Regions from separate parts of the Allobosea sp. FW305-C-101 genome, predicted to be linked through region 3. Evidence: predicted binding sites of a transcription regulator. Region 3 holds the regulator's gene; each other region holds the start of a gene.
What was found. Region 3 encodes HrcA, which represses chaperone genes, less so after heat shock. Its sites were predicted from a motif close to GTTAGCACTCNCNNNNNGNGAGTGCTAAC; they were not measured.
Positions count from the first base shown of each region.

Region 1 (2,263 bases), on a different contig from region 3:
ATTGCCGTTCTGTTCAAGTAATTTTTTAGATATTCCATTTTTTATTTTGATATCGACCGTTCGACTATCAATTTCGGGGCATTTTCCTAAGAAAATGGGTCAATCCTCAACCGCATCAGCGCGTTGGCTGGGGCGCTTGGTTGGGCAACGCGATCTGGCTCTCCAGAAGTCAAGCACGAAGCCGTGTCCCGCCTCGGCCAATGGCCCGGGGCCGCGAGGCAGCTCCGGGCATCTCTTCATCAGGCACGACCCCGGGAGCCTTCTCTTCGGCTTCCCATGAGCGCAGCGACGTCGGGCGCGAGAAGGTCATGCTTTTCCGCCCAGGACGCGAACAAGCCGCGCGCCGTGTTTGGTTCTATCTCGCCGCGGATCGCCGCCAGGCAGGCCTTCAGCGCGAAGCCGTGGACCGGATCGCGCCTGCTCGCCGGCCAGTCGGCCAGGAACATGTAGGCCTCCATGGCTGACGCGATCGCCGCCGGGTGCCCGAGCCCGGTCAGGATCACGACCGGCCTCTCGAAGTCGTCGGATGTCATCATGCAGTCCTCCCGCGGCGGGGAGCCATTGCCAACGTTGCCATAGCCATATCCTCCTGGAAGCAACATGGATCCGGTTTGATTGATCGCCGCATCGAGCGCGCTGTCGCTGCCGGCGGCTGCCATGATTTTGGGATGTGTTCTCTTCGGATCAAGCCCTCCGAAGCATCGACGTCACTGGAGCCGGAACTCGCCGCTGACCGCGCTGAGGTCAGCCGGGCCGATCAGGTCCTTGTGAGCGACGGTGATGCGGAACAGCCTGCCGTCGAGCTTGGCCTGCCAAAAGGCGAGGAACTTGTTGAGCTCGGGAAAGCGCGGAGCGAGATCGTAATCCTGCCAGATATATTCCTGCAGGATCGAAGGGTGGTCGGGCAATCGGTAGAGGATGCCGGCTGTGGTCAATCCATAGCCGGCGATCTGGCGGGCGAAGTCTGTCGAAGCCATTCCTTTCAGCTCCCTGGTTTCACTGCGGCGATGGCAGCGGATTTTCAACGCTTTGGCAAGCCGAAAGGTTGCGTTTGTGCTGCCTTTTCAGCCTGTTAGCACTCGATCAAAAAAAGTGCTGCCGACCTCTTGAAGGCAAAAATCGGGCAACCCAAATCTTCGCGCGGGCACGGCGCCTCAGGGCGCGCGGAACCTCGCCGCGAGACCTGAACAGGGCCGGCCCGCTTTGACATGTGACCGACATGGAAACTGGAGGAACTCATGAAGTTTCGGCCACTGCATGACCGCGTCGTCGTGAAGCGCATCGACGCCGAGGAGAAGACCAAGGGCGGGATCATCATCCCCGACACAGCCAAGGAAAAGCCGCAGGAGGGCGAGGTCGTCGCCGTTGGCGCTGGCGCGCGCGACGAGACCGGCAAGCTTGTGCCGCCCGACGTCAAGGTCGGCGACCGCGTGCTCTTCGGCAAATGGAGCGGCACCGAGGTCAAGATCGATGACCAGGATCTCCTGATCATGAAGGAGTCCGACATCATGGGCGTCGTCGAGACGACGGCCGCCCTTAAGAAGGCCGCCTGACGGGGCCTTCATCCCACATCATCAACCTGAAACCTCAAGTCTGAAGGAGTGAGGAATCATGGCTGCGAAGGACGTGAAGTTTTCGCAGGACGCGCGCGAGCGGATGCTGCGCGGCGTCGACACGCTTGCCAATGCCGTGAAGGTCACGCTGGGTCCGAAGGGCCGCAACGTCGTGATCGAGAAGTCGTTCGGTGCGCCCCGCATCACCAAGGACGGCGTCACCGTCGCCAAGGAGATCGAACTTTCCGACAAGTTCGAGAATATGGGCGCCCAGATGGTCCGCGAGGTGGCCTCGAAGCAGAACGATGCGGCCGGTGACGGCACCACGACCGCGACGGTGCTCGCCCAGGCCATCGTCCGCGAGGGCGCCAAGGCCGTCGCCGCCGGCATCAATCCGATGGACCTCAAGCGCGGCATCGATCTCGCCGTCGAGGCCGTGACGAAGTCGCTCGGCGAGCATTCCAAGACCACCACCGGCTCGGAGGAGGTAGCGCAGGTCGGCACCATCTCGGCCAATGGCGACCGCACGATCGGCGAGATGATCGCCGAGGCGATGAAAAAGGTCGGCAACGAGGGCGTCATCACCGTCGAAGAAGCCAAGACGGCCGAGACGGAGCTCGACGTCGTCGAGGGCATGCAGTTCGACCGCGGCTACCTCTCGCCCTATTTCGTGACCAACACCGAGAAGATGGTCGCGGAGCTCGAAGACC
Region 1 covers NZ_JBYSYT010000002.1:1,317,326-1,319,588, forward strand. Annotated here, with positions in the region: gene AC3WMA_RS13995 (DUF982 domain-containing protein) at 240-659, opposite strand; gene AC3WMA_RS14000 (usg protein) at 708-977, opposite strand; gene groES (co-chaperone GroES) at 1,239-1,553, shown strand; gene groL (chaperonin GroEL) at 1,612-2,263, shown strand, end outside.
Region 1: the regulator HrcA is predicted to act here: its motif matches at 1,072-1,100, upstream of groES (co-chaperone GroES).

Region 2 (2,263 bases), on a different contig from region 3:
GCCCGGCTTCAGCGTCGCATGGGCAGCGCAGGCCATGGCGGAATCGAGGATCGTCGCGGTCCACCCGCCATGGATCGTGCCGAGCGGATTGAAGAAACGCGCCGAGGGCTGGCCGACGAAGACCACCCTGCCCTCGTCGGCCTCTGCCAGCTCGAAATCCATGGCGTCGGCGAAGGGCGGCGCCGGATTGGTGCAGGCGATGATCCCGCGCAGGAAACTCAAGCCATCGCCCGCGACCAGTTCCTCGCGAGACACCACCCCAACCGCGCGCTTCATGCCGATCTCCATTCGTGTATCTGCACGATAGAGATGTGACCGGGCGCCGGTCAACCGATCGTCGCTGCTTCAACGCTCGCCGCGCGCCGCCCGGCGCAGGGCCTTGAGACCGTCGCGGGTCTCGCGCCAGCGGTCCTCACCGAAGCCGCCCTCGATCTTGTCCTGCGCCTCCCGCCAGTACGGGATCGCGGCCTCGATCGCGGCCCTGCCCTTCTCGGTCACTGCATAGACCGAGGCCCGGCCGCGGCATTCGACCGGCTCGACCATGCCCTCGGCCGCCAGAAGCTGGAGGTTGCGCGTCAGCGAGGTCCGCTCCAGCGCGAAGCGTTCGGCCAGCTCGGTGACCGACTTCCATTGCCCGGTTGAGAGCGCCGAAAGCAGCACGAACTGGGTGATCTTGAGCCCGCTCGGGCGCATCGCCTCGTCATAGGCCCGCGTCACGGCGCGTGCGGTCATGCGGACATGCAGCGCGACGCAGGAGCGGGCGATGGCGTCGAGGCGCGGGTCGGGCGAGGGCGTCGTCATTCCGCCATGTTAGCGTGTTCAAGCGCTGCTGCCAGCAGGTCCGAGGCCGCCTGCGACACCGCATCCGCCGCGTTCACTTTATCGCCGGGTGCTTCCTTGACTCTCCGGACCCCCGCGCCTATCTCCGCTGGCATCTGTTAGCACTCTCACTTGGTGACTGCTAACAGCCTCCCCCGGGAGCCCTTCAGAGGCACCCGAAACGAATAAGACCGAGAGGAAGACAGAACCATGAAGTTCCGTCCGTTGCATGACCGCGTTGTGGTCCGCCGCCTTGACAGCGAAGAGAAGACCAAGGGCGGCATCATCATCCCCGAGACCGCCAAGGAAAAGCCCCAGGAGGGCGAGGTCATCGCCGTCGGTTCCGGCGCGCGTGACGAGGCCGGCAAGCTCGTTGCCCTCGACGTCAAGAAGGGCGACCGCGTCCTGTTCGGCAAGTGGTCGGGCACCGAGGTCAAGATCGACGGTCAGGACCTCCTGATCATGAAGGAATCCGACATCATGGGCGTCGTCGGCTGATCGCCGCCTGACCGCTCTCTTCCGTTTCAAGTTCTAAGGAGTAGCTCTCATGGCTGCCAAAGACGTCAAATTCGGCACTGAAGCCCGCGACAAGATGCTGCGCGGCGTGGATGTCCTCGCCAATGCCGTGAAGGTCACGCTGGGTCCGAAGGGCCGCAACGTCGTGATCGAGAAGTCGTTCGGCGCTCCGCGCATCACCAAGGACGGCGTCACCGTCGCCAAGGAGATCGAGCTCGCCGACAAGTTCGAGAACATGGGCGCCCAGATGGTCCGCGAAGTCGCTTCGCGCCAGAACGACCATGCCGGCGACGGCACCACCACCGCCACCGTTCTCGCCCAGGCGATCGTCCGTGAAGGCGCCAAGTCGGTTGCGGCCGGCATGAACCCGATGGACCTGAAGCGCGGCATCGACCTGGCCGTCGAGGCCATCGTCGCCGACCTCAAGAAGAACTCGAAGAAGGTCACCTCGAACGCGGAAGTCGCGCAGGTCGGCACCATCTCGGCCAACGGCGACTCGTCGGTCGGCGAGATGATCTCGAAGGCCATGCAGAAGGTCGGCAACGAGGGTGTCATCACCGTCGAGGAAGCCAAGACCGCCGATACCGAACTCGACGTCGTCGAGGGCATGCAGTTCGACCGCGGCTACCTCTCGCCGTACTTCATCACCAACTCCGAGAAGATGGTCGCCGAGCTCGACGACCCCTACATCCTCGTCTTCGAGAAGAAGCTGTCCTCGCTCCAGGCGATGCTGCCGATCCTCGAGGCCGTCGTGCAGACCGGCAAGCCGCTCCTCATCATCGCCGAGGACGTCGAGGGCGAGGCCCTGGCCACGCTCGTCGTCAACAAGCTCCGTGGCGGCCTGAAGGTCGCGGCCGTCAAGGCTCCGGGCTTCGGCGATCGCCGCAAGGCCATGCTCGAGGACATCTCGATCCTGACCGCCGGCCAG
Region 2 covers NZ_JBYSYT010000001.1:866,827-869,089, forward strand. Annotated here, with positions in the region: gene AC3WMA_RS04105 (PaaI family thioesterase) at 1-276, opposite strand, end outside; gene AC3WMA_RS04110 (MarR family winged helix-turn-helix transcriptional regulator) at 346-801, opposite strand; gene groES (co-chaperone GroES) at 1,030-1,317, shown strand; gene groL (chaperonin GroEL) at 1,367-2,263, shown strand, end outside.
Region 2: the regulator HrcA is predicted to act here: its motif matches at 938-966, upstream of groES (co-chaperone GroES).

Region 3 (2,263 bases):
CTATGCGCTGATGCCGGATGGCGCCGATTGCGGCTCGACGTTTTTCTACAAGAGCCTGGCCTGAGCGACACTCGTCATGCTCGGGCTTGACCCGAGCATCTCGTGCCGGCGGAGGCTCGGGCGCCTAATTCTGCCTGAGATTCTCGGGTCAAGCCCGAGAATGACGTTGGTAAACGCTCAGCCCTCGACGTTGCCGCGGATGTAAGGCTCGACCGGGCCTTTGAGCGTAATCGTCATCGGGCGGCCGAAGCGGTCCTTGGCGGTGCCGGCGGCGACCTTCACCCAGCCTTCGGAGACGCAATATTCCTCGACATTGGTCTTCTCGACGCCCTTGAAGCGGATGCCGATATCGCGCGCCAGCACCTCTTCATTGTAGAAGGGGCTCTCCGGGTTGACGGACAGACGGTCGGGAAGCTGTTCGGACATGGCTCGCACCTGAATTGCGGAAAGGGATGCTTTGCCCGCTCGATAACCGCTTCCGCCGGCAAAGCCAACTCAGGGCCTTGGCCAACGCCTAGCGGCTGCCGTCCAGCAGGCGGCCGACGACCTTGGCGGTGTAGTCGACCATCGGGACGATGCGGGCATAGTTCAGGCGCGTCGGGCCGATGATGCCGACGACGCCGACGATGCGCTGCTCGGCGTCGCGGAAGGGCGCGGCGACCATCGAGGAGCCGGACATCGAGAACAGCTTGTTCTCCGAGCCGATGAAGATGCGCACGCCGTCGCCATCCTCGGCGCGCGTCAGCAGGTCGATGACGTCGGTCTGTGTCTCCAGATCGCCGAAGAGCATGCGAATGCGCTCGAGATCCTCCTGTGCCCGGAGATCGTCGAGCAGATTGGCCTGGCCGCGCACGATGAGATGGCGGTCGCTGCCCGGGCCGGCCTGGGTCGCGATGCCGCTTTCGACGAGGCGGGCCGTCAGGACATCGAGCTCGCGCTCCATCAGGGCGCGCTGCCCGCCGATCTCGCCGCGCAGTTCGGCCAGCGTCTTGCCGAGGATGCGGGCGTTGAGGAAATTCGCGGCCTCGCTCAGGGCCGAGGCCGGCAGACCGGCCGGCAGCGCCAGCAGGCGGTTCTCGACCGTGCCGTCCTCCGAGACCAGCACGACGAGCGCGCGGGCCGGGTCGAGCCGGACGAATTCGATATGCTTCAGCCGGACATCGGCCTTGGTGGTGACGACGACGCCCGCCCCGCGTGACAGGCCGGAGAGCAGTGCCGAGGCTTCCGTCAGGGTCTGGTCGAGATTGCGGTTGCTGGCGGCGACCCTGATCTGCGCCTCGATGCGCGACCGCTCGTCGGCGGTGAGGTTGCCGACCTCCATCATCGCGTCGACGAAAAAGCGCAGGCCCCGCTCGGTCGGAAGGCGTCCCGCAGAGGTGTGCGGCGCATAGATCAGCCCGGCCAGTTCGAGATCGGTCATGACATTGCGCACCGTCGCCGGCGACAGCGCCATGGGCAGCAGGCGGGCGATGTTGCGCGAGCCGACGGGCTCCCCCGTCGTCAGGTAGCCGTCGACGATCTGGCGAAAAATCTCGCGCGAGCGCTGGTCGGTCTCGACCAGGCCGCTCATCGTCTCGGGGCGGGGCGTATGGGCGCTCATGAACCTTTTTCAGGCGAACCGTCGGTCTCGTCCTATTGTCGTCATGCAAAGCGCAAGGATCAAGGGGGCGTGCCTGCCCGCGCCTTGCCGCGCGCGGCGCAAACGCCTACAAGCCGCCACTCCCCCGCAAGACAGGAATATTTCATGCGACCCTCCAAACGCGCCGCCGACGAGATGCGCAAGGTCACGCTCGAACGCGGCGTGGTGCGCTATGCCGAGGGTTCCTGCATGGTGACGTTCGGCGAGACGAAGGTGCTTTGCGCCGCGACCGTCGAGGAAAAGGGGCCGCCGTGGCTGCGCGGCACCGGCAAGGGCTGGGTCACCGCCGAATATTCGATGCTGCCGCGCGCCACGCATGAGCGCACGCGCCGCGAGGTCACCTCCGGCAAGCCCTCCGGCCGCACGCAGGAAATCCAGCGCCTGATCGGGCGCAGCTTGCGCGCCGTCGTCGATCTCACCGCGATCGGCGAGCGCCAGATCGTCGTCGACTGCGACGTGCTCCAGGCCGATGGCGGCACCCGCACGGCCTCGATCACCGGCGCCTGGGTCGCGCTGCACGACGCGCTGAAATGGATGGAAGGGCGCGGCCTGCTCAAGGGCACCAACCCGCTGAAGGATCATGTCGCCGCGATCTCCTGCGGCATCGTCGCCGGCAACCCGGTG
Region 3 covers NZ_JBYSYT010000004.1:386,004-388,266, forward strand. Annotated here, with positions in the region: gene AC3WMA_RS19345 (GNAT family N-acetyltransferase) at 1-64, shown strand, start outside; gene AC3WMA_RS19350 (DUF3297 family protein) at 178-426, opposite strand; gene hrcA (heat-inducible transcriptional repressor HrcA) at 515-1,600, opposite strand; gene rph (ribonuclease PH) at 1,745-2,263, shown strand, end outside.